2 regions of the Weizmannia sp. CD-2023 genome follow, and region 2 is predicted to be linked to the other one. Evidence: predicted binding sites of a transcription regulator. Region 2 holds the regulator's gene; the other holds the start of a gene.

Region 1 (15,340 bases), on a different contig from region 2:
TTTGTCATTGAACTGCCGCCGTACCGCGTGCCGAATGCGCGGAGTTTGTACAGAAGCACATGGGATAAAGGGAAAGGTTTCGTCCAGAAAGCAGGGACTTTGATTTTCGGTGGCACGGTAGCCATTTGGCTCATTTCGAATGCGGGGCCGGGCGGATTCAATGTGCCTGTCGATAAAAGTTTTATGGCGATCCTATGCGGATGGATTGCGCCTGTCTTCAAGCCGCTCGGTTTTGGAACATGGCAGGCCGCGGCTGCCCTTCTGACCGGTTTTATGGCAAAAGAAGTGGTCGTTTCGACGATGAACGTCCTCTATTTTGTTCCAGACGGCGCATCTCTGGCAGGTGTGATTTCCCATGCTTTTACACCGCTTTCGGCCTATAGTTTCATGGTATTCATTCTTTTATACATTCCATGCCTTTCGACCGTGGCCATTATCCATAAAGAAACCGGTTCGGGGAAAGTGACGCTTTTTTCGATCGCTTATGCACTTGTGATTGCTTACTTGATCGCTTTTCTGATTTACAATATTGGGCGGTTCATCGCTTTTTAAAACGGGGGAATGTTCCGATGTTATTTAGTATTTTGCTCGGTGTTGTGATTTTTGCTTATGCGGCATTTACGCTGATCCGTTTTATCAAAAAAAGCAGGGAAGGGCAGTGCGCTTCCTGTGCATTGAAAAACCACTGCAATACAGCAAGCTGTTGTGCGCCGGACGCTCCATCTCGGGCCAAAACGGCAAAAAGCTGAAAATACCGGGCCGCCCTTTAAAAGGTGTGCCCGGTTTATGATAGGCAGGGGGTTCGCATTGGCGGAAACCGTGTCCGGCGTTCCGTCTGTTTAGATTTTTTTGCTGCGGTATGGTAAGATTAACAATGTCCAAACAGGTATAATGGCAGCCGGTTCCGGGGCCGTCCCGTGCCGGGTAAATAGAATTTCAGGAAAAAGGCAGATGAGGGTTCAATCTATGAGCAAATATAATGATGATTATATGATTACAATGGATGATATCGTCAGGGAAGGCGATCCGATTTTAAGAAAAGTGCTGGATGAAGTGAACATGCCGCCAACTGAAGAAGACAAAGCGGAACTGCGCTGCATGCTCCAGTTTTTAAAAAACAGCCAGGATCCGGAGATTGCCGGCAAATGCAATTTGCGTGCAGGCGTTGGATTGTCCGCAAATCAGATCGGCCTTAATAAAAGGATGTTTGCCGTTTATATTGCGGATGAAGACGGTGAAAAGGCGTACACGGTTTTTAATCCAAAACTGGTCAGCCATTCGATATCGATGATCTACCTTCCGCAAGGGGAAGGCTGCCTGTCGGTTGACCGGAAAGTGGATGGTTTTGTGCCGCGTTATGAACGGATTAAAGTAAAGGCATACGATTTGGACGGGAATGAAGTGCTCATTAAATTAAAGGGCTATCCCGCGATTGTTTTTCAGCATGAGATGGACCACTTGAACGGGATTATGTTCTATGACCATATTAACAAGGACAATCCGTTCGCCCTTCCTGCAAACACGGATATCCGGAGCGTGTATGAATAAACAGCTTGCGCAAACGGCAGCCTGCCCGGCTGCCGTTTGATGCATTATTCTCTTGTGCGGAAATAAGCATTCAGCTGGCCGCGGATGACTTGTTCGCGCATCGTGCGTTCATTGTATTTTTTCTCTTTCATATATTCTTTGCGGATTTCCGCAGTCTGGATGCCTTCTTCACGTTTATTGGCGATGTCCATCAGGCGTTCAACATCGGTAAATGAATATTTCCGGATCCCTCTGTTTGTCCGTTCCGGGAAAATCAATTTCCTTTCTTCATAGTAGCGGATTCTTCTTTCACTTAAGCCGGTTAATTCACATACCGTTCCGATCGAGATGACTTTCTTTTCCAAGTATGATTCATTCGTTGCCACCGGTGCATCCTCCCTTTGTAAGGTGTTTTTATTAATATATACCAAAAAAGCCGTTTAGACCATCTTTGTGTAAGAAAACCTGACAAAAATATACGTATTTTTCATCGGCACGTGAGATTACATAACAGCAGTCCTTTGATGTTCATTTTGGATTGCTCTTACGCGGAGTTGAGTTCTTTCCAATTTATCCATATAATAATTCAAGACTGGTTTCTCTGCAGGAATGGCGGCTTCCCGTGGCCGGCTTAAAAGCGGGACAGACAGTTTCCCGTGCGCTTCCCCGGCCGGCAGGGGTTAAAGTGCATACAGGAAAGAACGGAAAGACGGTGAATGCTTTCGCCATAACCGAAAGGGGAGTAGCACAGATGAAATCATCCAGGCTCATTTTTGCAGCAATCGTATTGATCGTCATGTTGCTCGCCTTAAATGAGTATCTGACCCATAAAGAATCGGCCCAAAAATCCGCGCAAAATAACGCTGCTGCCAAAAAACTGCTCGATGTGCCGATTATCAGGCAAATGGATGCGCCCCGCCTTTATAACGGCTGTGAAGTGACAAGCCTCGCGATGCTGCTTGTCGATAACGGTTTTCATGTGACCAAGAATCAATTGGCGGAAGAAATCAAGTATGTGCCGTTTACCTATAAAAACGGGCAGCACGGCAATCCGAACGCAGGTTTTGTCGGGAACATGGAGGATGGTCCCGGGTATGGCGTGTACCACGGCCCTGTTTTTGAACTGGCCAAAAAATATGCCGGCAAAAGAGCGGCGGATTTAACGGGACAGCCTTTTTCAAAAATCCTGGAAAATGTTGAGGAAGGGCATGCTGTCTGGGTGATTACGACAGCCCGGTTTCAGCCGGTTTCTGATTTCAAAACATGGGACACGCCCCAGGGAAGTATTAACATCACATACAGCGAACACAGTGTTGTCATTACAGGGTACGATCCAGGCCATATTTATGTGAATGACCCGTATGGAACAAAAAATAAGCAGCTTGGCCGTGAAGCATTTGAGAAAGCGTGGAAGCAGATGGGCAGCCAGGCCATTGTGATCCGGTGAACAAAAAGCCTGACGGAAAACGAGCTTCAAAGTTGTTGGATTGCCCGAAAAAGCGCAAAAAGCGGCCGCCCGTGAATGTATGCTTGTATAAGGCCCGGCATGTCCGGTTATATTATCCAAAAATGGCCCGTGTGTGTGCGTGTTGCGTTTAAACCTTGAAAGGCAGAGCGATTTTTTTATTTTCATTTCATGGCTGTTTGCGCTTTCCTTTATAATTCTTTAAGACTGTTATAAAATCAAAGTAAAGGCAGGTGCAGAGGTATGGACGGGAAAAAGATGGCCGGGGAGAAAGCAGCGGAACTCGTAGAAGATGGAATGATTGTCGGGCTTGGGACCGGCTCAACTGTTTATTACACGATAAAAAAATTAGGGGAACGGGTGCAAAGCGGCCTGCACATCACCGGTGTGCCCACCTCGCGTGCGACAGAAAAACTTGCGCGCGAATGCGGCATTCCGATAGCAGACTTGAACGATACGGCGCAAATGGATATGACCATTGACGGAGCCGACGAGGTGGACCCTTCCTTAAACGGCATCAAAGGCGGCGGCGGGGCGTTGTTGTTTGAAAAACTGGTGGCAAAGGCATCAAAAAGAAATATCTGGGTGGTGGATTCCCGGAAAATGGTTCAAAAACTTGGTGCTTTTCCGCTGCCGGTGGAAGTGGTCCCGTTCGGATACAAACATTTGGTGAAAACGTTTGAGCGAGAAGGGTTAAACCCTGTCCTCCGGATGAAAGAAGGCCGGCCGTATGTAACAGACGGCGGCCACTATATCGTGGATATAAAGCTCCAAACGCCTGATATTGGCGCGTTTGGAGCCTGGCTGGACAGCATAACAGGCATTGTTGAACACGGGCTTTTTCTCGGCATTTGCGATCTTGTTGTCATCGGGAACGGCGACAAGGTATATACCCGGAACCGGGCGGAGGCAAAGAATATTATTTTGTGAAAAACATCCGTATGGGAGACCATACAGAAATTTTAATTTCGGAGGAAGATTGATGTATCGTTTATTAACCCATAATGACCTGGACGGGCTTGGCTGTGGGATTCTTGCCAGGCTTGCATTCGGAAAAGACATTGAAATCCAGTATAATTCTGTGTCCGGTTTAAATCCCCAGGTGGAAGCTTTTTTAAAAAAAGAACATAAAGAAGACATGCTGTGGATTACCGATTTATCGGTCAATGAAAAAAATGCGGAGCTCCTCGATGCCTATGCCGCACAGGGCGGAAAAGTGAAACTGATTGACCACCATAAAAGCGCGCTTCACTTAAATGAGCATGAATGGGCTTCTGTCCAGGTGGAGGAAGACGGCAAACAGGCAAGCGCCACTTCTTTGTTTTATCGGTATCTGCAAGCGGAAGGAAAAATCAACCCGACAGGTGCTGTTGACGCGTTTGTCGAACTTGTCCGGCAAATGGATACATGGGAATGGGAACGCAACGGGAATATGCAGGCCAAAAAATTAAATGATCTTTTCTATCTGTATCCGATCGAAGAGTTTGAAGAGATTTTGCTACATAAACTTAGCGGCAGTGAAACGTTTTCATTTGATGATTTGGAAGAAAAAATACTTGATCTGGAAGAGAAAAAAATCGAAAGATATATAAATGGAAAAAAGCGGGAAGTCTACCAGGCTGTGATTGACGGTTATTATGCAGGCGTTATTCATGCCGAGTCGCATCATTCCGAATTGGGGAATGCCGTTGCAAAAGAATACCCGCATCTCGATTATATCGCCATTTGCATGGTCGGAAAGAAACGGATCAGTTTCAGGACGATTCATGACCATATTGACGTATCGGAAATTGCCAAAAAATACGACGGGGGCGGGCACAAAAAAGCATCGGGGGCCGTGCTGACGGAAGAGGCGTTCCGGCAGTTTGTCGTCGAAACGTTTAAAACAGAACCGCTGAAACGCGATTTTGCCCATAACCAGTCCAATATCAAAGGGCAGGAAGCGGGATGTTTATACCAAAACCGCAGCGGGGAACCAATCTTTATTTATAAAGACCCTCAAAAAGGCTGGGCGATCGAAGCAAGAGGCTTAAAGCAGTCTCCTTCTTTTTCTGCCTTTGAAGAAGCGGAAAAATTTGTAAAGCGCCAGTTCCAAGCATGGCTTACCCACGATGAGGCGTATTTGGAATATATGGACAAAAAGAAAAAAAGAAGCGAAAGTGGTTTGTAAAGCTGCCCGGTGATGCCGGGCTTTTTTTCGTGCAGGTATAGAGCCGGTTGCGGCCAATTTGCACGAAAAAAAAGCGCGGCCTGCAACTTAGGTTTGCCGGGGAAAAAGAGGCTTAAAAAAGGCGCATCCGCGTTTGGATGCGCCTTTTTCCTTAATATACAAGTGAGAATAACCCGTTAATATGGGCCAGGTAACGAATATTGCTTGCTTCTTTCATAGCGGAAGCTGGGAAGCCTTTTAATTGCGTTTGGTTTTCCCCGATAAATGCAATGGCATCTTTTCTGCCGAGGCTTGCAAGCGTACCGGAATTGATCGGGTGGAACGTCTGCATTTTCCCGCCTTTTAAATAAGCAGAAAGATTATAGCCAATCAATTCTCCCATTTGCCACGACATTTGTGCTGTTGGCGGATAAGGGCGTGCGCCTTCTGACGGGAAGACAACCGCGCTGTCGCCTGCAACAAACACATCCGGATGGGAAGTGGATTGCAAATAGGCGTTTACGGTTGCACGCCCGCGGTTTACTTCAATCCCGGAATTTGCAACGACACGGTTTCCTTGCACGCCGCCCGTCCAGACAAGCGTTTTTGTTTCGATTTTCTGGCCGTCTTTTAATTCCACGACATTATCCTGGAATTTCGTAACAGGGATGCCTGTCAAAAATTGCACACCACGCGCTTCCAGGCTCTTCGTTGCCCGCTCAATTAGATTTGGCGCGAAGTTCGGCAAAATGGAAGGCGCCGCTTCGACACAAATAAGCGAGATTTCAGAAGGGTCGATCGCAAATTTTTTCGACCATGCCGGCACCTTGTCCGCCAGCTCGCCAACCAGTTCAATCCCGGTCAGGCCGCCACCGCCGACAACAAATGTGGCATCCGCTTTGTTTTTCGTTTTGACATACTGCGCAAGGCAGGACTCGATATGGGCATGAATGCGTTTCGCATCGTCCACTGATTTTAACAGAAAGCTGTTTTCTTCAAGGCCCGGAATGCCGAAGAAAGCTGTTTCGCTGCCGAGTGCGACAACGAGCACATCGTAATTCAGCTTAAAGCCGCTTCCGAGCGATACTTCTTTCGAATCAGGCGAGATTTTTGTGACTTCATCCACCTGAACGTCGACATCTTTACCTTTAAACAGTTTTCTGAGCGGAAGCGACACCCGTTTTTCAGAAACGCCGCCCGCCGCCAGACGGTGCAATTCCGTAATAATTTGATGGTCCGGCACACGGTTTACGACCGTGATCGCTGCATCGTCTTTTGACAAATATTCACGCGCTGATAACGCAGATAACAGGCCGCCATAACCGGCCCCTAAAATGACAATTTTTTTACTCATATGGATCCCCCGTTTTCATTAGTTCTCATTCACCTTACTGCTGTTTGCTGCGTTCTTCCGCGACTGCAAGATAAGACTGCAGGAAACGGAACAGCTTCTGGGCTTGCGGATCTTTCAGCAATCTCAACAGGCCGAACAATCCGATTGTGTCTGTGGACGTCTCGGCACGGTCTTTTGCTTCAATCGCAGTTTGGGCAAGCCCCTTTGCTTTTTCGGCAACGGGATCCAGAAAGCCTAGAAATCCGCCTTTAAAATCATTGACCAGCACTTTATCTGTCATAATGGATTGCGCAAAATCATAGGCTTTGTTTAACATGGTGACCAGTTCGGCCATTTTCGGCAGGCTTTCAACCAACACCGTCAAAGATTGCTGGATTTCCGGATCCAATAATTGATCCAGCAAATCTTTCTGTACGACTGCCGTTTCCGGGGTTACTTCCGGTTTTTCTTCAGGATTGCCTTTTTGAGCTGAAGTTTCTGCCATCTCCTATTTCTCCTTTTCTGATGGAATTCCCACACATATGTAGATGCAAAAAAATATACGGGTTCCCTGATTCCCCCCTCCTGATTGTGAATTTCCTCCCATAATTACGTACCAAGATTCACAAAGAAAGGTGATGAAACCTCATACATGACTAGTATATCAAATTTTCACCGTATAGAAAGTAATTTGCTTTCCATTTTCGGGGAAAATCCGCATGTAAGCTTATTTTTTGTCCCGGCTGCCTGGGTTATGCATAGCAAAATATTTTGCTTGCATTTCTGCTACTGCTGTTGTAAGATAATTAAAAATACTGAACGTGAACGAAGGAATAGTAGGCGGATCACCCTTGCATAAGAGAGCGGCACCCACAGGCTGAAAGGTGCAGCAGCAGGCGGCCTGCCGAACCTGCCTTCCGGGTCCCGGAAAACCGGGCGCAAAGTTTTGCGTTATCAAAAAAGAGCGGGGCGCAAATGTCGCCCAAAAAAGGTGGTACCGCGAAAAGCAAGGCCTTTTCGTCCTTTTTACAGGGACGGAAAGGCCTTTTTGTTTCACCTTTTTTAGAAGGAGAGAAAAGCCATGGAGAAAAACAGAGTCGTCGTAAAAATCGGAAGCAGTTCTTTAACAAATGACGCCGGTGAAATCGATGAACAGAAGTTTGCCGATCATATCGGCGCCCTTGTCGCATTGCACAAAGCCGGGCATGAGGTGGTCGTCGTTTCATCCGGCGCCGTCGCGTGCGGGTTCCGGCTGCTCGGTTACCCGGCGCGGCCCGTCACGTTAAAAGGGAAGCAGGCTGCTGCTGCTATCGGCCAGAGTGTGCTCATCCAGCGTTACAGGGAAGCGCTCGGTGCTTACGGCTTAATACCGGCGCAAATTTTGTTGACCCGGAAAGATTTTTCCACAAAAGACCGGTACCATAACGCTTATTCAACGATAACAGAGCTTTTGCGCCGCGGCGTCATCCCAGTTATCAATGAGAATGATTCCGTGTCGGTCTCAGAACTGACTTTCGGCGATAATGATATGCTGTCAGCGCTTGTCAGCGGGCTTGTCCACGCCGGATGCCTCATCATTTTAACGGATGTAAATGGGCTGTACAGCACGAATCCAAAATACGACCGTTGTGCGCAGCGCATTGATTTTATCGATCATATTACGCCCGAGATGATGAAAATGGCTGGAGGCGCCGGGTCGAAAGCGGGAACAGGCGGCATGTTGTCAAAGTTAAAAGCCGCAAATACAGCTGTCTCCCTCGGCGTCCGGGTGTTTATTGGAAAAGGAAAAGGGTGCGATAAACTCGTCAGGATACTCGAAGGAAAAGGGGACGGCACGTATATCGGAGCCACCCGCCCAGCTGTAAAGAGCCGGAAACAATGGATCGCGCTGTTTTCGGAAAGTGCCGGAAAAATATACATTGACCGCGGCGCGGAACAGGCTTTGCTGCAAAAAGGGAGCAGCCTGCTTCCGGCAGGCATTCAAAAAATTTCCGGCACATTCCAAAAAGGCGATGTCGTGGACGTCTACGGCGCAAAAGGGCTGCTTGGAAAAGGGGAAGTGCTTTACGGTGCAGAAGAGCTGTTGCGCGTGCTTATGAGGCCTAGCGGGCGGGCAGCAGAAGAAGTCATTCACCGCGATCATTGGGTGCCTTTAAACAGAAAGGGGCTGGGTTAAATGTCTGAAGCCGCAGAAAAAGGAAAAAAAGCGAAGAATATCAGCATGGTGCTCGCCAAAAAAACAACGGAAGAAAAAAACAAAGCGCTTTTGGCGATTGCCCGTGTTTTGCTTGAGGACCGGGAAACGATCATTTCCGAAAACAAAAAAGACCTCAGGCGGGGGAGCCGGGCAGGCCTTCCGGAAAATATACTCGACAGGATGATGCTGAACGAGAAGCGGATCCATGATATGTCAGAAGCGGTCCGGCTGCTTGTGAAATTAAGAGATCCGGTCGGGGAAACGGTCGAGGAAATCAAGAAAGAAAACGGATTGCTCATCCTCAAAAAGAAAGTGCCGGTCGGTGTCATCGGCATGATTTACGAAGCGCGCCCGAATGTTACGGCCGATGCTGCCACGCTTGCGATCAAAACGGGCAATGCGGTCATTTTAAGGGGAAGCTCGTCTTCCATCTGCTCAAATCAGGCGCTCGTCACTTCCATTCACCGCGCATTGGCGGAGACAGGCTTTCCTGAAGATGCCGTCCAGCTCATCGAAGATACAGGCAGGGAGGCGGCAACAGAAATGTTCCACCTTCGTGATTATCTTGATGTCTTGATCCCGAGAGGCGGGAAAAAGCTGATTGATACTGTTGTCCGCGAAGCTTCTGTACCGGTGATTGAAACCGGGGCGGGCAATTGCCATTTATATATTGACGAAACAGCACAGCCGGAAATGGCCGTCCGGATCGCAGTCAATGCAAAAACACAGCGCCCATCCGTCTGCAATGCTATCGAAACGCTTTTAATCCATGCGCATTGGCTCGCCCAGCACGGTGAAAAGCTGCTTAGCGCACTGGCGGAAAAAGGGGTGGAGATTTACGGAGACGAGCCGGTGCGAAAAATTTTTCCGGCTGCAAAAGAGGCGGCGGAAGAGGACTGGTATTGCGAATATCTCGCGCTTAAAATCAGCGTCAAAACGGTGGAAGATACAGATGAAGCGATCCGGCACATCAACCGTTACGGCACAAAACATTCAGAGGCGATTGTAACAGAAGACGGGGCCCGGGCGGAACATTTCATGTCCATGGTGGATGCCGCCTGTGTGTACCATAATGCGTCCACCCGCTTTACAGACGGTTTTGAGTTCGGATACGGGGCGGAAATCGGCATCAGCACCCAGAAACTGCATGCCCGCGGTCCGATGGGGTTGGATGCCTTAACGTCCACAAAATATTGGATTTACGGGAGCGGCCAAGTCAGAGAATGAATGCAAAACGGCGCGGCCAGATAGCCGCGCCGTTTTATTCATATGCTCCGGGCAATCGTTTGGTTAAAAAAACATTCCACATAATCCTGCCACAATCCCGACCACAACACAGGAGGCTGCAACAAACAGAAGGGTTTGTTTTGAAAACGACCGGCCAACCATGATCAAGGAAGGAAGGCTGATGGCCGGAAGCGTCACAAGCAGTGCGCTGGCCGGACCTGTCCCGAGCCCGAAAGCCATCATCGTCTGGACAATCGGAATTTCAGCTGCTGTCGGAATGACAAACAGCATGCCGGCAAGAGCAAGCAGGATCACCGCCGTAATGCTGTTTCCGGCATGCTGGCCGAATGCCGGAAACAACCAGAAACGGGCCGCACTTAACACAACAACCGAAAGCAAATAAGCCGGAACAAGATACAGGATCATATTTCCGGCGGCCTTTCCCCATCTTAAGAAAAAGGACCCGTTGTTTTCTCCGGCATCTGGCTCGAACTGGCGGATGTTCACCGGTTGTTCGTTTTTCACAAGCCGGCCCGCCAGCCAGCTGACCCCGAACGTCATGATAAGCCCTGCGACGATGCGGAGAAGGGTAAATTTCCATGATAATACAAAAGCCATGAAAATCAGCGTTGCCGGATTCAGCATCGGGTTACCAATCCAAAAGGCGAGTGCCGCAGGTGTGGACACTTGTTTTTTGCGCAGCCCGACTGCAATCGGTGCTGCGCAGCATGTGCACATCATGCCGGGAATGGCGCTCGCTCCGGCAATGACCGTACTTCCAAATGACGTTTTGCCGAGCACTTTAAGCAGCCATGCAGAAGGCAGGAGCACTTGCACGAGCGAACCGAGCAAAATGCCGAGCACGGCCGCTTTCCAAACAGCCTGAAAATACGCGATCACATATTGGAAGGTGCCATCCCATGAAAATGATGCCGATTTGCCCGGATCCCCGAGAATCGATGTCCCGATGGAATGCGTATGGGCGGCAAGCAAAGACTTCTCATAGTACGGCCACCATTTTACATAAAAAAGGCCGAACGCGGCAATGACGAGAAACAAAACGGCAAGCCATGCCGCCTTTTTCTCGGATTGCTGTTCAGGTTTTGCCGTATGATTCACAACAGCCAAAGCAACAACATCTCCATTTCTATGACAGTAAAATTTATACCAATTGTTAATGATAACATAATAAGGTGAAAAAATAAATGGCGGGTGATGCCAATGGCTGTCTCTTTTTTGGCATGGGGCTGCTGCGCTTTTTTATGCTCTTTCGTGAAAAATTTCACAAAAACTTCTGCCGAAAAAAACCCCCGGTTAAAACCGGGGGTGGGTTCAATCATTTTTTGCCCGGGTTAAAATGTCGATCAGCTTGTCTTTATTCGGATAATCGGAAGCTTCAAATAACCCGATCGTCTTTTGCACATCGTAGGAAACACGGACATTGGAAACCTGGTAATCGTGATCGCCAATTTCCACCATCGCATAAGAGGCTTTGGCGATCCCGTCAAACGGCAGACCGACACTGCCGAGATTGACAAACGTTTTGCCATCAAACGTGCGGATAAACGGCAGGTGGATGTGCGCGTATAAATAAATATCCGCGTCTTCCTGCATTAACTTCTCTTTCAACTTGCTGTTTTCACTATCCGGCGGCACATTTTCAAACAAACTGTACGGGGTGGCGTGAAATCCGTGAATTTTGATGCCGCCGTATTCGTATTTTACCTCTTCGGGGAGCTGGTGCAACGACTCCACTGCATTCTGCTCCATCCGGGAAACCGTCCAGTCCCGCTCCCGGTTCATCATTTCATAAGCCTTTTCCGGCACTTCGTTCATGCCGACACCCCTGTACACCCATTCATCAGCATTTCCTTTAATCACTTCCGTATTTAAAGCCATCACCATCTCATATGCCCGCTGTGGTTCCGGGCCGCGAAAGCAAAGATCGCCGAGGACAAAAATTTTATCGGCCCGCTTTTGTTCAATATCTTCCAGCACGGCTTCGAGCGCATGCGCATTGCCGTGAATATCGGATATAAATGCCAGTTTCAACGCGATCACCTCAAAAATTTGTTTCCTTTATTATACCATAATGGGTTGCGGGTTTATCCCGACCTGCCTGGTTTCACCACCGGGATCCGTTTTCAGCGTCCTCATTAGGCGGACGGAGCGGAAGAAAATGCATTTTGCTGCGAAGTGGTCTATAATGGTACAAGGATCAGACATGCTTTAAGAAAGGTCAGGTTGATGCAATATGGCACAATCAGAAAAAATAAAATTGACTTCACTGACAACAAAAGGCGGATGCGGATGCAAAATCGGTCCGGCGGATTTGCAGCAGGTGATGCGGACGCTGCCACCGAAGGCAGCGGATCCGAATTTGCTTGTCGGGCTCGATACGAACGATGATGCCGGCGTTTACAAGCTGACGGATGATTTGGCAATCGTGCAGACAGTCGACTTTTTTACACCGATTGTCAATGACCCTTATGCATTCGGCCAGGTGGCGGCGGCAAACGCAATTAGTGATATTTATGCCATGGGCGGTACGCCGCTAACTGCGCTGAATATTGTTGCTTTTCCGATCCATACCCTCGACAAAGCCATTCTTGCCGATATTTTAAAAGGCGCCGGTGATAAGTGCAAAGAAGCCGGGGTCACTTTAGCCGGTGGGCATTCGATTGATGACCAGGAACCTAAATTCGGGATGGCGGTGACTGGCACGATCCACCCGGCAAATATCCGCACGAATGCAGGGGCCAAACCGGGGGACAAGCTGATATTGACGAAACCGATCGGGGTCGGGATTTTGACCACTTCCATTAAACGGGATTTATTAACGGAAGAAGAGATCACACGCGTGACCAATGTCATGGCCACCTTAAATAAAAAAGCAGCTGAAATTTCCCGGGATTACACCATCCATGCTTCGACCGATGTGACCGGGTTCGGGCTTTTGGGCCATGCATCCGAAATGGCGCAGGGGAGCAAAAATGGGCTCCGTATTTACCAAGACAAAGTGCCGGTGCTGCCGCGCGTGCGTGAACTGGCGGAAGCAGGTGCTGTTCCGGGCGGCACAAAGAATAATTTTGCCCATATTGAAAATGTCGTCGACTTCCCAGAAGGCATGGACCAAATAGATAAATGGATTTTAAGTGATGCGGTCACATCAGGCGGCCTATTGCTGTCCGTTGCCGGCGATGAAGCGGAACAGCTGCTCGAAGAACTTGTAAAATCAGGGGTGGAAGCCTGCCTGATCGGTGAAGTCGTCGCGAGTCATCCCGGCCGTATCAAAGTGCAATAGTCCCATCAGGAACCATAGAAAGGCGGGAAATATTTGTTTCAAGACATTACCATTGAAGAAGCAAGAAAACGGATGGAGAAAAAGCAGCTCACATGGGTGGATGTCCGTTCCCCTTCCGAATACCGGAACGCAACGATTCCGGGGAGCGTGAATATCCCTTTATTTAATGATGAAGAACGGGCGGAAGTGGGGACGATTTATGCCCAATCCGGCAACCGCGCTGCGAAAGAACGCGGACTTGAAATTTTTTCGAAAAAGTTGCCCGGTTTTATCGAGGCTTTCCGTGAAATAGAAGGGGAAAAAGCGGTATTTTGCTGGCGCGGCGGTATGCGGAGCAAAACGGCGGCAACCGTTTTGAATCTGATGGACATCCATGCCTACCGGCTCCAGGGAGGCTACCGCGCCTACCGGAAATGGGTGACAGGTCTGCTTGAAAATATGGACTTTCATCCGGTTACGTATGTGCTGGGCGGCTATACAGGCACCGGTAAAACGTATATGCTCCGGGCGCTTGCTTCGGAAGGCTATCCGGTCCTTGACCTGGAAGGCATGGCCAATCATCGCGGCAGCATTTTCGGGGATATCGGCCTAAGCTCCCATAACCAGAAAACGTTCGATGCTTTGTTGGCAGAGCGCATTTTACAATTGAAAAATGCGCCGTATATTCTGATGGAAGCGGAAAGCAAAAGAATCGGAAAAGTAGTGGTGCCGGAATTTTTGATGGAAAACAAAGCGCGCGGCACGAAAATTATGATTGAATTGCCGGTGGAGGAACGGGTCCGCAATATTTTGGATGATTACCGGCCGTGGGAGAACAAAGAAGCGTGCATCCGTGCCTTTCAAAGCATCAAAGAACGGATTCACACGCCGGTTGCAAAAGAAATCGAGAAAGATTTACAGACTGAACGATATCATGAGGCCGTAAAATGGCTGCTCGAATATTATTATGATCCAAGATATGACCATTCGCTCGGAATAGAGGAGACAGAAAGGGTGAAAACGATCCGGGCCGGACATACCGACGAAGCGCTCGGCCAATTAAAAGAAATGTTAAAAACAGCCGGCCTTCCGTTGCACTAAAGCAATGGCAGGCCGGCTGTTTACATGTATCACTGCGGATTTATTTGGCACGCCTTATGGATTTGGCTCGCGGGTATGCCCCGGTCAGCAATGACAATCCCTGCCTGTCATGCCCGGGTAATAACCGTGCATCATTCCCGGGGCCATGCCCATCCCAGCGCCCGCATATCCTGGATAACCCGGCATTTGTCCATGACCGTAACCGGCGCCTGTGTACCCCGGGCCCATCGGCATTCCCATATGCTGACCGTACCCCGGCATGCCGTACATGCCCGGATACATCGAAGTTGCGGGATGCTGTCCCGGGTACATTTGCCCTGCCATCGGATATTGCCCTGCCAAACCGTCTGCTGCTCCCATCTGGCCCATTTGCCCCATCGGACCGTAATGCTGCATCATATCCATATCATCATCATAATAAGGCTGGCTTCCCCCGGCATAGCTGCCGAAATGCCCTAACCCCTGAGATTGCGGATAATTTCCATATGTTTGTTCCATCTCAACCCACTCCTTTTCGGTGTTCAACATTAGAGTATGTGGATCAGGGCGCATGGTTATAGACATTTGCCCCAAAAAGTGAAAAAAATGCGGGCAAAAGCCTCAAATAAAGATTTTACCGGGGTTTAAAATATGATTCGGGTCAAACAGATCCTTGATTTTCTTCATCATCCCATAAGCGGGCCCGTGTTCTTCACGCTGATATTTTGCCTTTCCAATCCCAACGCCGTGTTCGCCTGTGCAGGTACCGCCCTTTGAAAGCGCAAATGACACAATATGTTCATTTAACGCCTGTGCCTGCCGAATTTCATTTTCATTTCCCATATCGATCATTAAAATGACATGATAGTTGCCGTCGCCAACATGGCCGACAATGGCCCCGTCCATGCCCATTCTGTCAAGCGTTTTGCGCGTATCTTCAATGGCTTCGGGAAGGAAATGAAGGGGGATACAGGCATCGGTTACCATCATTTTCTTTCCCGGCGTGCCGCGGACAAAAGCGTAGGCAAGTTTATGCCGCGCATCCCAGAGCTTATGGCGCGCTTTTTCATCTTTTTCAA
Region 2 (15,340 bases):
CTGGGCATTCGCCGTACCGTGAACAGCCCGACTTTTACCATTATAAAAGAGTACCGGGGGAACCTGCCGCTGTATCATATGGACGTATACCGTTTGGAGGATGCGCAGGAGGACCTTGGTTTTGATGAATATTTTGAAGGTGATGGCGTGACGGTTGTGGAGTGGGCACATTTTATCAAAGATCTGTTGCCTGAGAGCTATTTGGAAATCCGCATTCTCCGCCTTGAAGGAGACCGCAGGCTTATTGAAGCGGAACCGTTTGGGGACCGTTATGTATCATTATGTGAGGAGATTTTTGGATGAAAGTTTTGGCAATCGATACTTCAAATGAAGTGCTGGGCGTTTCATTGGCCGATGATCATGTTGTGCTGGCCGAATATATGACAAATTTGAAAAAAAATCATAGTGTCCGCGTGATGCCGGCTGTGCAGGAAGTCATGGAGGCGTGCGGGATAAAACCGGCTGAGCTGGATAAGATTGTGGTGGCAAAAGGGCCCGGATCTTACACCGGCATACGGATTGGCGTCACGATCGCAAAAACGATGGCCTGGAGCCTTCAAATTCCATTGGTGGGGGTTTCCAGCCTGAAGTTGTTGGCGGCGTCCGGCCGTTATTTTGACGGGTATATTTCCCCGCTTTTTGATGCGCGCAGAGGGCGGATTTATACCGGTTTGTACCGCTATGAAAACGGGGTTTTGCAAACAGTAGTGGAAGATTGCAATGTATCATCCGCTGAATGGGGAACCCGGTTAAGTGCGCTTGAGGCGCCCGTATTATTGATCGGCCAGCATGTTGCCCTTCATGAAGCCGTTCTTGCGAAGAAGCTGGGAGATAAAATGGCGGTAGCAGATTGGACCCTGCATAATCCGAGGCCGGGCGAACTGGCCAGGCTTGGGATGGATGAACCGGACGCGGAGATACACACTTTCGTTCCAAATTACATACGGTTAGTAGAGGCAGAAGCCAAATGGCTTGAAAAGCATAAACGGGAGAGTCACTAAAAATGGAAAAAACGGGGAAAATAACGCTGCGAAAAGCCACGCTTGCAGATTTGGACGGAATTTACAATGTGGAGATGCATTCTTTTACAATGCCGTGGACACGTGAAGCATTTTACAACGAACTGGTTCATAATCATTTTGCCATGTATCTTGTGCTTGTCGAGAATGAAAAGGTTATCGGTTATTGCGGCGTGTGGGTCATTGTCGATGAGGCGCATGTGACCAATCTTGCGGTGCTCCCGGAGTACCGAGGCCGGAAACTGGGAGAGACGCTGTTAAAAAATGTGATGGCTTACGCCGCATTGAACCATGCCAAAACGCTCAGCCTGGAGGTACGCGTCAGCAATATGATTGCGCGCTCCTTATACAGGAAGCTCGGATTTCGGGAAGGCGGCATCCGGAAAGGCTATTACACGGATAATTATGAAGACGCAATTGTGATGTGGGTGAATTTATAAATGGAAAAAGATTTGTTGGTATTAGGCATAGAAACGAGCTGCGATGAAACGGCTGCAGCTGTCATTAAAAACGGGACGGAAATTGTTTCCAATGTGGTCGCTTCCCAGATTGAAAGCCACAAACGGTTCGGCGGGGTGGTGCCAGAGCTTGCATCCCGCCACCATGTCGAGCAAATTACCATTGTCATTGAGGAAGCGATGCAGCAGGCAGACGCGGCTTTTAAAGACCTGGATGCGATCGCCGTGACAGAAGGGCCCGGGCTTGTGGGCGCGTTGCTTGTTGGCGTCAATGCCGCAAAGGCGCTCAGTTTCGCGCATCAGATTCCACTTGTCGGTGTCCATCATATTGCCGGCCATATTTATGCGAACCGGATCGGGCATGAAATGAAGTTTCCGCTGCTTGCGCTTGTCGTTTCAGGCGGTCATACGGAGCTTGTGCTGATGAAGGGCCATGCCGAGTTTGAAGTAATCGGCGAAACGAGAGATGATGCGGCAGGGGAAGCTTATGACAAAGTAGCACGAACGTTGAACCTTCCTTATCCGGGCGGTCCGCAGATTGACCGGCTTGCCCATGAAGGAAAGCCAAATGTTGATTTGCCGCGATCCTGGCTGGAAGGGACTTATGATTTCAGTTTCAGCGGGCTCAAATCAGCCGTCATTAACACCCTCCATAATGCCGCGCAGCGCGGGGAAAGCATCCGGCCTGAAGATATGGCCGCAAGCTTCCAGCAAAGTGTGATTGATGTATTGGTCGGTAAAACCGTGGAGGCGGTAAAAGCGTTTGGCGTCAAAGAAGTGCTGGTCGCCGGCGGTGTTGCCGCGAACAAAGGATTGCGCGCTGCCCTTTCAGAAGCATTCCGGGATCTCCCTGAAGTGGCGTTGCGCATCCCGCCGATCCAGTTATGCACAGACAATGCGGCGATGATTGCCGCATGCGGGACGGTGCTTTTTGAAAAGGGAAAAAGAAGCTCCCTTGACTTAAATGCTTATCCCGGGCTGGACATTGAAAACTTTTAAACAGGGTTGTGAAAAACCGGTGTATGGGAATCGTCCATACACCGGTTTTTTTGGAGATATGCAGGGGAATTGTGCACAATCTGTGGAAAAGTTGTTGATAAATGATTGGACTTGTGTAAAACTTTTAAAATTTTTTCCGGACAGGTTGTGGGTATTGTGGATAAATCTGTTGATAATTGTGGATTTTGTGGAAAAACGTTTTGGAAAGCAAGAAATCAATATACCGCCTGTGCATAAATCTGTGCATGGCGCGAGATGCCAAAATAAAAACCTGTGCAGAAAATTTCCACACAGGTCCAAACATTACTCCGCCAGTTCTGCCCATTCTTCCATCAGCGCGTCCAGCTCCAATTTCCGTTGCTCCAGTTCTTCTGTCAGCTCGCGGATTTTAATATGGTCCTGAAAGATTTCCGGGTCGGCCATTTTTTCTTCCCGGTCATGAATTTCTGTTTCCAACGTTTCAATTCTTGTTTCAATTTCTTCAATCCTCCGCTTTTTTTGCCGCTCGCGTTTTTTTGCTTCTTTATCCTGCCGGTAGTTGTTTTTCGCCGGCTGTTCCGCTTTAACCTTTTCTTGTTTCGTGTTTTCCAGGCGTGCAATTTCCAGCATTTCTTCTTTTTTTTGCACATAATAATCATAGTCGCCGAGAAATTCACGGGTTCCCTCCGGCGAGAGCTCCACCACTTTTGTGGCAATCCGGTTAATGAAATAGCGGTCGTGGGAAATGAACAAAATCGTTCCCGGGTAATCGATGAGCGCATTTTCCAGTACTTCTTTACTGTCCAAATCAAGGTGGTTTGTCGGTTCATCTAAAATTAGAAAGTTCGCCTTTTCCAGCATCAATTTGGCGAGGGCAAGCCGGGCTTTTTCGCCGCCGCTTAAGGATGAGACGGTTTTTAAAACGTCATCGCCGGAAAAAAGAAAATTCCCGAGTGCCGTGCGGATTTCTTTTTCTGTTTTCAGCGGGTATGTATCCCATAATTCCCGGAGGACCGTTTTATTGGAAGATAAGTCGGCCAGTTCTTGATCGTAATAGCCGGTCATAACGTTGGAGCCATATTCGATCGTGCCGGATATCAGCGGGATTCTCCGGATAATCGATTTCAAAAGCGTTGACTTGCCGATGCCGTTCGGGCCGACAAGGGCAACACTGTCTTGTTTTTTGACTGAAAGATGGATGTTTTTGGCAACCGGCTCCCCGTCGTAGCCGATGGCAGCATCCCGGACATGAAGGACTTCGTTCCCGCTTTGTTTGGCAATTTCAAACGAAAACCGGGCAGATTTTTCATCGCCAAGCGGCTTGTCCATCAATTCCATTTTTTCCAGTTGTTTCCTCCTACTTTGCGCCCGCTTTGTCGTGGTGGCACGGGCAATGTTTTTTTGGATGAATGCCTGCAATTTCGCAACTTCTTCCTGCTGCTTTTCATATTGTTTGACCTCTCGCTCGTACTGGGCGGCTTTTTGTTCCAGATACCGGCTGTAGTTGCCGTGGTATTTTTTAATGGAATGCCTTGAAATTTCATAGACCTGGTTGACGACTTTATCCAGAAAATAACGGTCATGGGACACGATCAGAATGGCGCCTTCATAGCCTTGTAAATATTGCTCCAGCCAGGTGAGCGTTTCGATATCGAGATGGTTTGTCGGCTCATCCAAAATGAGGATGTCCGGCTTTGTGAGCAGCAATTTCGCCAATGCAAGGCGTGTTTTTTGCCCGCCGCTTAATGTCCGGATCGGGGTGTTGTAGTCGTACTGGTCAAAACGGAAGCCATGCAGAACTGACCGGATATCCGCTTCGATCTGATATCCGCCTTCATCTTTAAAACGTGTCTGCAAAGTATCATAAGCATGCAGCACTTTTTCATACTCCGCCGGGCGGTTATAAATCTTAGGGTCGGCCATTTTTTGTTCGTATTCGCGAAGCTGTTTTTCCATATCCAGCAAATTTTTAAAAACCGACATCATTTCGTCCCAAATGGACAGATCCGATTCGAGTCCGGTATTTTGGGCGAGATAACCGATTTCGACACCATTCGGCATAATGATGGAACCTTCATCATAAGAAAGCTGGCCGGCGATGATTTTCAGGAGGGTCGATTTGCCGGCCCCGTTTCTCCCGACCAAGGCAATCCGGTCTTTTGTTTGAATTTCTAATTTTATATCCGATAAAATAAGTTCAGCGCCATAATATTTTGTGACTTGTTGAACTTGCAGCAACATCATCTTTATGTTCACCTCTATACCATTGTAAGTGTACAGGAAGGCGAACTGCAACTCAACCGGCGTGATCGGAATTTGTCAAAAAACTTTTCACATAAATTCGTAAAAACCCATGAAAAAAATGCTTACTTGTGATATATTTAACATAGTTGGAGAGAGAAAAAGGCGCATGCAGGCATTTTTTTAAAACATATTTTTTCTTTGCTCAGATAGGAGTAATATTATAATGAAGAATGGCAGCGCTGCCATTCTGGAATGGACGCACGATTGGAACCAACAGCACAAAAAACTTAAGCTTTCAACTTGGGGGATTTCACATGAAGGATGAATCAGTAAAAATACCGCAAGCCACTGCAAAACGGCTTCCATTATATTACCGGTACCTGAGAAATTTATATACACTTGGCAAGCAAAGGGTATCCTCGGCGGAACTGAGTGAAGCGGTGAAAGTCGACTCCGCTACGATACGCAGGGATTTTTCCTACTTCGGGGCACTTGGAAAAAAAGGTTATGGTTATAATGTAAAATATTTATTGTCTTTTTTCGGCAAGACGCTGAACCAGGATGAGATCACAGATGTAGCGCTGGTTGGCGTTGGGAACCTCGGTACAGCCCTTTTGAATTACAATTTTTCGAAGAATAACAGCGCACGGATTGTGATGGCATTTGACAATGACCCCGGGAAGGTGGGGAGCCATGTTGGCAATGTGCCTGTTTACAGCATGGACGAATTAAGAGAACGGCTTTGCGCGGAAGATGTGACGGTTGTGATTTTGACGGTCCCCGCTTCCAGTGCCCAGGCAGTGACAGACGAGCTTGCCAGTACAAATGTAAAAGGCGTTTTAAACTTTACACCTGCCCGGCTGAACGTGCCGCCGGATATCCGCGTCCATCATATTGACCTGGCCGTGGAACTGCAGGCACTGATCTACTTTTTAAAACATTATTCAAATGATGAAGAAAATTTGAAAGAAACAAAAGAGCCGGTTGCGAAGCCATAGCCAAAAAGCTTTTTTTCCGTTATCATAGTGGGTACAGGGGGTGGCCCGATTGAAAACGGAATGCAGGCGCAAATGGCAATGGCCGGATTTGGCTGTGGCGTGCAAAGGGAAAAGGGCGGATTCAACGCCGGCACTTAAAGGGGAACGGCGATGAATACGAAAAAAATGCCGGTTACCGGACACATCCAGGAATTGAGAAAGCGGTTAATTACCGTTCTCATTTTCTTTCTGTTTGCCCTGGTTGTTGGCTTTTTTACCGCAAAACCTGTTATACGTTATTTGCAGCATGCCAAAAATGCCGGCATGTTCACGATGAATGCCTTCAGGGTAACCGATCCTATTAAGGTTTTTATGGAAGTTTCGGTTGTGATCGCATGCCTATTGACCCTGCCGGTGATTTTGTACCAGCTTTGGGCGTTTATAAGCCCGGGGCTGTATGAGAAAGAAAAGAAACTGACATTAAGTTACATTCCTGTTTCCATCTTGCTTTTTATAGCCGGCGTTTCTTTTTCCTATTTCGTGCTTTGTCCGCTGATGGTGAAGTTTATGATGGGCTTGTCAAATGAAATGGGCATTCGTGCGGTGATCGGGATCCGGGAGTATATTCAGTTTCTGCTAGAGATCACGCTTCCGTTTGGCTTTGTGTTCCAAATGCCGGTCGTGGTCCTGTTTCTGACCCGGCTTGGCATCATTACGCCGAGACTGTTGAAAAAGGTAAGAAAATATGCGTATCTTGCTTTGATTGCAGCTGCCGGCATCATCACCCCGCCGGACGTGTTTTCGCAGCTGATTACCTTTGTTCCACTCGTTTTGCTGTATGAAGCAAGCACACTGATTTCGAAAATGGCGTACCGCAATGCCAAAAAAGCGGCAAAAGAAATGCCAATGGATGAACAGACGATTGCTTCTGAATAAGAAAGCCGTTTTCCGGACGGAGCCGGAAAACGGCTTTTATTTTTTCACTGAGTTTTTCAGCTTGAAATGGAGAAAGATCAGCCTGATGCCGGAACCCAGATCCAATGTTGCAATCAACAGCAGTAAATAAGAAAAAAAGCCCCAGCCGCCCACTTGTACCTGCTGAATGGCAAAATAAGTGAACAAAGCCCCGAGCAGGCAGTTTACAATCCCTGAAAAAAGTGGTCTCATCATAGAAGTCCTCCAATTGAGCTGTAAATTTCATGTACGGATGTCTGCAGAACGGACGGGTGCAAAAGCAGCCTCACGACCACAATCGTGTTCATGGAAACATGCGCAAACATGGAAACGGTGATCCGGTTTGTTTTCTCGTATAAATAAGCGAGCGTCAGCCCTAAAAGGGAATATAAAAACAAGTGGCTCGGTTCGGTATGCGCGAGTCCGAAAATAACCGAGCTGACAATACCGGATAAAAGGAATGAAAAGCGCCTGCGCAGCGTGCCGAAAATGATTTTCCGAAAAACGATTTCCTCGAGAATCGGCCCTGCGATCGAGCTGATGAGGATGACGAGCGGAAATCTTTCAATCAGCGCCATGATTTGCTGCGTATTGTTGGAGGCAGCCGGGGCACCGAATAATGATTCAATGATCGCGGCTGCAGTCTGGGCAAAGAAACAAAGAAAGACGCCGCCTATTGCCCATATGGCGGATGGCGCGGCCGGAAGCGGTTCAGTCCGGTCTGTTTCTTTCTTTGCGGCTTTTCTTAAAAAGTACAGGACGATGATCAGCCCGATGATAAAGCTGATGACGGTCCAAAGCGGGGGCGTCAATGTCCGCATGCTGTCTGCCGGTTCGTGGAAAACGTTCACCCCGGCATAGTAGAGCAACGGATACCCGACGGCGCCGGACAGCAGCATAAGGATGTACGTCACGAGAATATACACATACTCTTTTTTCACGCGTTCTTTTCCTTTCTTGCCAGTTCAAAGTTTAAAGGATCGCAAATTCGTCCAATATGTTCATTGTACTATTGAACCGGGCGGGGTTCAAATGCCGTGCGCAGAGCCAGCCTTTTCAGTTGCATATCCGGATGGTGATCAAGCATACTTATAAAAGGGCAAGCGGCTGAAATGGAGGCGCGCAACCGGCATCCTTTGACGGGGCTCTTTAAAGGATGCAGGGCCCGAAAAAAATAAAAAAAGTTGGATGAGAGACTTGCAAAAAAGCAAGGAATTATTTATTATAATAAATGTGTTAGCACTCAACTTATGCGAGTGCTAATAATGGACAAAATTTTACATAATACGAATTAAGGAGGTTGTTTCACGTGTTAAAACCACTGGGTGATCGCGTTGTCATTGAATTAGTTGAATCGGAAGAAAAAACAGCAAGCGGTATTGTCCTGCCTGACACGGCAAAAGAAAAGCCACAGGAAGGCAAAGTTGTGGCTGTCGGTTCCGGGCGTACCCTTGATAACGGTGAACGTGTTGCCATCGATGTAGCAGTAGGCGACCGCATCATCTTCTCGAAATATGCCGGCACTGAAGTGAAATATGACGGAAAAGAATACTTAATCCTTCGTGAAAGCGATATTCTGGCGGTTGTGGAATAAGCCTGGCTTGTTGAAACATAGAAATAACGATATGACATGAGGAGGTTTTATAAATGGCAAAAGAAATTAAATTCGGCGAAGAAGCCCGCCGCGGTATGCTTCGTGGTGTGGATAAACTGGCAGATGCTGTAAAAGTGACATTGGGCCCGAAAGGACGTAACGTCGTTCTGGAAAAGAAATTCGGTTCTCCGCTGATCACAAATGACGGTGTCACGATCGCAAAAGAAATTGAACTCGAAGACGCGTTTGAAAACATGGGTGCCAAACTTGTCTCCGAAGTGGCCAGCAAAACGAACGATGTAGCTGGTGACGGTACAACCACTGCAACTGTTCTGGCACAGGCAATGATCCGTGAAGGCCTGAAAAACGTAACAGCAGGTGCAAACCCGGTTGGCATCCGCAAAGGGATTGAAAAAGCAGTTGCGGCTGCTGTCGAAGAATTAAAAGCCATTTCGAAACCAATCGAAGGCAAAGCTTCCATCGCCCAAGTTGCTGCAATTTCCTCTGCTGACGAAGAAGTCGGCGAATTGATCGCTGAAGCAATGGAACGCGTGGGCAACGATGGCGTTATTACCATTGAAGAATCAAAAGGCTTCTCAACGGAATTGGACGTTGTGGAAGGAATGCAGTTCGACCGTGGCTATGCATCGCCTTACATGGTAACGGATTCCGACAAAATGGAAGCTGTTCTGGATAACCCTTACATCTTAATTACAGACAAGAAGATTTCCAATATCCAGGAAATCCTGCCTGTTCTGGAACAAGTTGTCCAACAAGGCAAACCGTTGTTGCTGATTGCGGAAGATGTTGAAGGGGAAGCTCTTGCAACACTCGTTGTCAACAAACTGCGCGGCACATTCAATGCCGTTGCGGTAAAAGCGCCTGGCTTCGGTGACCGCCGCAAAGCGATGCTCGAAGATATTGCAACCCTGACAGGCGGCGAAGTGATCACAGAAGAACTCGGCCTTGATTTGAAATCTGCAACCATTGACCAACTCGGCCGTGCCGGAAAAGTGGTTGTTACAAAAGAAACAACGACAATCGTTGAAGGGGCAGGCGACTCTGCTGCAATTTCCGCACGTGTAAACCAAATCCGCATGCAATTGGAAGAAACGACTTCCGAATTTGACCGTGAAAAATTACAAGAACGCCTTGCAAAACTGGCCGGCGGCGTAGCGGTCATCAAAGTCGGTGCTGCGACAGAAACCGAATTAAAAGAACGCAAACTGCGCATTGAAGATGCTTTGAACTCTACGCGCGCTGCTGTTGAAGAAGGCATTGTAGCTGGTGGTGGCACGGCGCTGATCAATGTCATCAAGAAAGTTGCTTCCATTCAAGCAGAAGGCGATGTTCAAACAGGCATCAATATCGTTGCACGCGCTTTAGAAGAACCTGTACGCCAAATCGCGGAAAATGCCGGCCTTGAAGGTTCAGTCATTGTCGAACGCCTGAAAAAAGAAGATGTCGGCATTGGTTACAATGCCGCCAATGGAGAATGGGTCAACATGATTGAAGCGGGTATCGTGGACCCGACGAAAGTAACCCGTTCCGCACTTCAAAATGCTGCATCTGTTGCTGCAATGCTGCTTACAACAGAAGCAGTTGTTGCCGACAAACCTGAACCGCCGGCACCTGCAGGCGGCGGCGCCCCTGACATGGGCATGGGCGGCATGATGTAATAAGCGCCTGAAAATGCTGGGATAACGGCTTTTACAGACGTTCAAAACTGTACCATTCCATGTTTCGGTTCATGTTTTAGATCGTTACATTTTTAATGAGGCTCCCGGGAAGTGACCGGGAGCCTCTTTTTTCTGTTTCTCATACACGCTTTGTGTATGCTTACAAATGAACAGGGGTGTTGAAATGGCAAAAGCCGAAAAGAAGGGAAGCGGCATGAGTCCTGTACGGGGTGATTGCGAAATGAAGGGAAGCGTATAAACCGTAAGTAAGATGGTTGCAAAATAGAGGGAAGTGTTTGAGAAAAGTGATTGCGGAATGAAGGCTATGCCCATAAGCCGCTAATGATGGCGGGTGAGGCAAGCGGCAAACGTAAGCGTGGTGGGCGCGAAATGAAGGGCCTGAACAGGTGACAGAAAGAAGGCAAGCCGGTTTTTTTAGGGATGCCGGCCCGGTTATTCCGCGTGTTCACGGAATACCCAGAGCCTTGTGCCAAGAAAATTGACAGCCATCCCTGCCAGTGTGGCAATGATCTTCGCGTATAAAAGCGGCCAGCCCCACTGCTCGTGAAAGAGGAAAAGCAGAAGGGAAGTCAGCGCATAGACAATTAAATTGACGGCGATAAACCGTGAAGCTTCAGCCCATGTTGCTTTTTTTCTTACTTGAAACGTCCAAAACCGGTTCAGCAAATAGCTGTTTGCCATGCCGGCCGTATAAGAACATGCCTGTGCAACCAGATAAGGCACATGGACGGAGGTGAGCAGAAAAAATACGAGAAAATCAACAAGCGTATTTCCGGCGCCGACAATGCAAAACTTAAGAAAAGCGGCATATTGTTTGAGCATGGGTCCAGCAAACCTTTCGTAAGTTGTGTTTTCAAGTTTTCATTGTATCACTGTTTTGGCTTAAGACGAAAGAAGATTTCTCGTTTTTATATAAATTCGTTTCAATGGTATAGCGCGGGCGCCTTTTGACTTCTTTAAAAATTTTGCCGATGTATTCCCCGATCAGCCCCACCGCCATCAACTCTAGGCCGCCAAGGAGCCAAATAGAGATGATCAGGGAAGCCCAACCGGAGACGGTATGGCCGGCAAGCTCCTCTATAAGGGCATAAAGGCCGACAAACGCACTTAAAATAAACGTGACAAACCCGAGGGCCGTCACAAAGCGGACCGGGGTTATGCTGAAAGACGTAATGCCATCCAGGGCAAAAGCGAGCATTTTCTTTAACGGATATTTTGATTCCCCGGCCATCCGCTCTTTTCGGTCATAATACACTTTCGTAGAAGGAAACCCGAGCAAAGGGATAATCCCGCGCAAAAACAGATTTGCTTCTTTATATTTTAAAAGTTCCTCCAATGTTCTCTTGCTCATCAGCCGGAAATCAGCATGGTTCGGCACGAGCTGAATCCCCATTTTTCCCATCAGCCAGTAGAACCCTTGCGCACTTGTCCGTTTAAACCAAGTGTCCGTTTCCCGGCTGTCGCGGACGCCGTATACAATATCGTAGCCTTGCCAATATTTTTCCATAAAATCCCGAATCGCCCGGATATCGTCCTGCAAATCGGCATCAATGGAGATGACGCAGTCGGAATGCTCACTGGCGACCGTAAGCCCTGCAAGCAGCGCATTCTGGTGCCCGGCATTGCGCGACAGTTTAATGCCTTTTACAAACGGATGGCGGGCCGAAGCGGATTCAATGATCTGCCAGGTTTTGTCGCGGCTCCCGTCATCGACAAACAAGAGCGTGCTGTCTTTTGCAATCAGTTTGGACTGGATCAGAGATTCGAGCACCTCTGACAGCTGCTTCATCGTTTCATGCAATACGGCTTCTTCATTATAACAAGGAACAACAATCGTTAATTTCGGATATTGACTCATTCTACAGCATCTCCTTTACCAGCATGATGCTTACTTTACTTCGTATAAATAAATGGTCCACGCCGAGTCGGCATTGCGGAAAGTTTTTAAAAACCGCAAATGCTCTTCTTCTGCGTTTTGGATCGGGACAGCCGAGAAAATATACCGCCCGCCAAGCTTTTCAAACGCTTTTGTATCGATGGCAAGATGATGGATTTTGACGCCGCTGTTTTTCCGGAATTCATAATGCTTGCCCAGTTCGCTGACAAAAATATAACAGCGGTTCCCCCACTGGTCAAAATACGTTTTTAATTGCGGGCTTTTCTCCAGTTCCCCGGCAATGATTTTTCGGAATTTCCTTTTATAAGACAACGGATAATAATTATTGTAAGAATCTAAGGTGTAGAAACCGTTGTACTGGGCAATGGCCGGATGGATCCCGATGCTGGCGACGCGGTAAGCGCTTTTCGGTTTGCCGATATAGCGGCCGATTTCGTGAAACTGGCCCGTCGCGTAAAACTGGTTGAACGAAGGTTTCCCGGCAACACGATAATAAATTTCAGGATTAAACGCAAACAGGACAACCACCTGGGCGATGAGGCAAAATTTTACGAATGCCTTCCACTTTCTGCCGCGTTTCCAAAGAAACCATGCCCCCACTGCAAACATCGTATAAATGATAAGCGGCCGCAAAAAATGAAACCGTGCAAAGTTAAACGTATTCAGCAGGCTGATCTTTTCTTTTAACGGTTCCCATGCCTTGTTGAACCAGAAAGCATACCAGAGCGATAAAACGGCATTCAGCATAAAAAGCTGCACATACCGTTTTTCCTTTTTCCATGCTTTTGTTTTATAAATCAGCCACATGGCGATAAAAGAGAACGGCAGAATGACAAACGTGTGCACGGTCATATCATGTGTATGCCCGAACACATAATTTTTTAGCGCAAGCCGGAGCGTGTGCCAAAAGCCGAGTTTCGAGCTAACAAAATCATTCCGGCTTGTCGGCTCATGGGAAAAGACAAGGGAATACACAAGCCGGTATTCAATCCCTAAATACAGCACCAGCATCCAGCCGATTGCAAAAAAGAACGGCCAGTTGCGCTCCCGTTTCACAAGCACATCCCGTATCCACAAAAGTCCCATCGCCGCCAGAAAAAAGAAGAACCCGAGCACAAAGCTGGAGTAAAAAGGCAAAAGGGTCAGCGCCAGCCACTCTTTCCATGTGGCCTGCCGGTTCCTGATGTTTAAAAAAGCCCAAAGCGCAAGCGGCATCCCCAATGTGCTTAACATGCCGGACGGCCAAAACGGGGTGATCGCAAAAGCAAGAGAAACCCATACCCTGATGAAGTAACCGTCCTGCCCTTGCACGAAATGCCGTTTCAGTAACAGGTACATTCCTAAAAAAGCAAAGACTCTTGTAATCGTCTGGCTAAATGTATAAGCGATGACCGGAGGGAACAGGGCGTAAAGCCACTGGATTCCGCTGAATTCCGTCCCGAACGCATTTCGCGGCAACCCGTTCATGATTTGCGGAATCGTTGCATTCAGAGGGCCAAACAGTTCTCCGCTGCGGTCGAGCACCCGGTACCAGGCGATATTCGAATCCAGGTTGTCGTGGACCCGGATATGCATATTGCCGCCAAGAATAAACATTGGCGAAAGGTAGACGGCCAGCATCCATACGGCCAGCCATAAAGCATTTTTTTCATGATTACTGATTTTCATTCCGGTCTGACACCATCCCGTTTCTATTTTTGGATGTATGGTCCCTTCTCTCCATAAGCACGTTTGAATAGACGCGGGCAACCAGGGAAAAGTTCACACAAAAAAATACAGGCAAAAATGATGCGGGGTTTAAATCACCGGCCCGTTATTAATGATATAATAAAACCAGCATAAATTGGCTTTGAAATGCCAGGATGAAGGGAAGAAGCTGCCATGATCATAAAAGATGTGCAAGTGCATTACCGGAACATTCCGCTGCTCGTTCCGTTTAAAACAGCATTGCGGCAAGCCAATGAAATTGACAGCATTGAAGTGGAAATCACACTGGACAATGGCATAAAAGGTACAGGGGCAGCTGCGCCAACTGTTGTCATTACAGGCGATTCAACCGAAAGCATCATGTCTGTTGCGGCAGGGCCTATCAAGGAGGCGCTCTCCGGGCATGATTTGCGTGATTTCCAGGAAGCCCTGAAAAAAGTGCAGCGGTGCTGTACGGGCAACACAAGTGCAAAAGCTGCTGCCGACATTGCCCTTTACGATGCATACAGCAAATGGTTAAACATTCCACTGTATGCCTATCTTGGCGGGCAGAAAAATCTCCGGACTTCCATGACAATCGGAGTGGATACGCCCGAAAAAATGGCATGGGATGCGGAAAAAAGCGTGGAGGCCGGGTTTCATCTGTTGAAAATCAAGGTCGGCACATATCCGGAAATCGATCTCGAACGGATTGAAGCGGTCCGGCGCGCTGTTTCGCCTGATGTCAAACTGCGCCTTGATGCCAATCAGGCGTGGGAACCGAAGCAAGCGGTGCAAATTTTACAAGAGCTGGAAAAAAAGGATTTCGGGATTGAGTTTGTCGAACAGCCGGTACGTGCCGATGATTGGGAAGGGTTAAAGTTTGTAACGGAAAGAACAAAGCTGCCGGTCATGGCAGATGAAAGCCTGTTTTCGGCAAAAGACGCGCTGAAATTGATCGCGGGCCGATTTGCCGATCTTATCAATATTAAGCTGATGAAATGCGGCGGAATTTCTGAAGCGTGGAAAATTGCCGACATTGCAGAAGCAAACGGTGTGAAATGCATGGTTGGCAGCATGATGGAGCCATCACTTTCCGTGGCGGCAGCTGCCCACTTTGCGGCCGCCCATCCGAATGTTGTCTATATGGATCTGGACGCGCCACTCTGGTTGTCTGAAGAACCGGATCATTTAACCTATGACGGCGAGGACGTCCTGCTCTCTGATCAGCCTGGTATCGGCATCGTCCAGCCTGTGTAGGTTATCCATAAACTTCCGGCATGAAACATTTTGCCGGAAGCCATCTTTCGTGTACAATAAGGATAATTTAAAATGAACGGAGGATCCATATGGGTGCCCGAAAAGCGTTAATCAATATTGATTATACCAATGACTTCGTAGCTGACGACGGCCGGTTGACATGCGGCAAACCGGGGCAGCAGATTGAAGAAAACATTGTGGCGCTTACGAAGTCATTCCTTGAAAACGGCGATTACGTGGTCTTCGCAATCGACTGCCATGAACAAGATGATCCTTATCATCCGGAAACGAAATTGTTCCCTCCCCATAATCTCAAAGGCACACCCGGGCGCGACCTGTACGGGAAACTGCAGCCGCTTTTTACAGCGTGGAAAGGGAAGAAAAACGTTCATGTGATCGATAAAACCCGCTACAGCGCTTTTTGCGGGACGGATCTGGAGCTGCGGCTGCGGGAACGGGGCATAGAAGAAATCCATTTATGCGGGGTATGCACAGACATTTGCGTGCTGCATACGGCAGTGGATGCTTACAATAAAGGATTCAAGCTGGTGGTCCACGAAAACGCGGTGGCAA

The links. The regulator Rex, encoded in region 2, represses fermentation and respiration genes when NADH is low (regulators of the CRP and FNR family bind a similar motif). The targets are predictions, from matches to a motif close to TTGTGAAATATTTCACAA.
Region 1: P9687_RS04460 (DUF1641 domain-containing protein) is a predicted target of Rex. The motif match lies at 7,064-7,081, and genes of this name have one in related genera.

Annotation. Positions count from the first base shown of each region.
Region 1 covers NZ_JARTJQ010000031.1:2,044-17,383, forward strand. Annotated here, with positions in the region: gene feoB (ferrous iron transport protein B) at 1-552, shown strand, start outside; gene P9687_RS04425 (FeoB-associated Cys-rich membrane protein) at 570-749, shown strand; gene def (peptide deformylase) at 967-1,548, shown strand; gene P9687_RS04435 (MerR family transcriptional regulator) at 1,593-1,913, opposite strand; gene P9687_RS04440 (C39 family peptidase) at 2,279-2,974, shown strand; gene rpiA (ribose-5-phosphate isomerase RpiA) at 3,236-3,922, shown strand; gene P9687_RS04450 (DHH family phosphoesterase) at 3,975-5,162, shown strand; gene P9687_RS04455 (NAD(P)/FAD-dependent oxidoreductase) at 5,314-6,495, opposite strand; gene P9687_RS04460 (DUF1641 domain-containing protein) at 6,530-6,979, opposite strand; gene proB (glutamate 5-kinase) at 7,556-8,650, shown strand; gene P9687_RS04470 (glutamate-5-semialdehyde dehydrogenase) at 8,651-9,898, shown strand; gene P9687_RS04475 (permease) at 9,962-11,026, opposite strand; gene P9687_RS04480 (hypothetical protein) at 11,014-11,184, opposite strand; gene P9687_RS04485 (metallophosphoesterase family protein) at 11,231-11,950, opposite strand; gene selD (selenide, water dikinase SelD) at 12,153-13,202, shown strand; gene mnmH (tRNA 2-selenouridine(34) synthase MnmH) at 13,236-14,282, shown strand; gene P9687_RS04500 (hypothetical protein) at 14,367-14,780, opposite strand; gene P9687_RS04505 (FAD-binding oxidoreductase) at 14,883-15,340, opposite strand, start outside.
Region 2 covers NZ_JARTJQ010000044.1:16,958-32,297, reverse strand. Annotated here, with positions in the region: gene tsaE (tRNA (adenosine(37)-N6)-threonylcarbamoyltransferase complex ATPase subunit type 1 TsaE) at 1-303, shown strand, start outside; gene tsaB (tRNA (adenosine(37)-N6)-threonylcarbamoyltransferase complex dimerization subunit type 1 TsaB) at 300-1,001, shown strand; gene rimI (ribosomal protein S18-alanine N-acetyltransferase) at 1,004-1,459, shown strand; gene tsaD (tRNA (adenosine(37)-N6)-threonylcarbamoyltransferase complex transferase subunit TsaD) at 1,460-2,476, shown strand; gene P9687_RS06365 (ABC-F family ATP-binding cassette domain-containing protein) at 2,780-4,699, opposite strand; gene P9687_RS06360 (redox-sensing transcriptional repressor Rex) at 5,014-5,697, shown strand; gene tatC (twin-arginine translocase subunit TatC) at 5,848-6,612, shown strand; gene P9687_RS06350 (YdiK family protein) at 6,649-6,846, opposite strand; gene P9687_RS06345 (CPBP family intramembrane glutamic endopeptidase) at 6,843-7,571, opposite strand; gene groES (co-chaperone GroES) at 7,940-8,224, shown strand; gene groL (chaperonin GroEL) at 8,278-9,903, shown strand; gene P9687_RS06330 (GtrA family protein) at 10,357-10,746, opposite strand; gene P9687_RS06325 (glycosyltransferase family 2 protein) at 10,778-11,782, opposite strand; gene P9687_RS06320 (DUF6044 family protein) at 11,813-13,489, opposite strand; gene P9687_RS06315 (dipeptide epimerase) at 13,703-14,767, shown strand; gene P9687_RS06310 (cysteine hydrolase family protein) at 14,857-15,340, shown strand, end outside.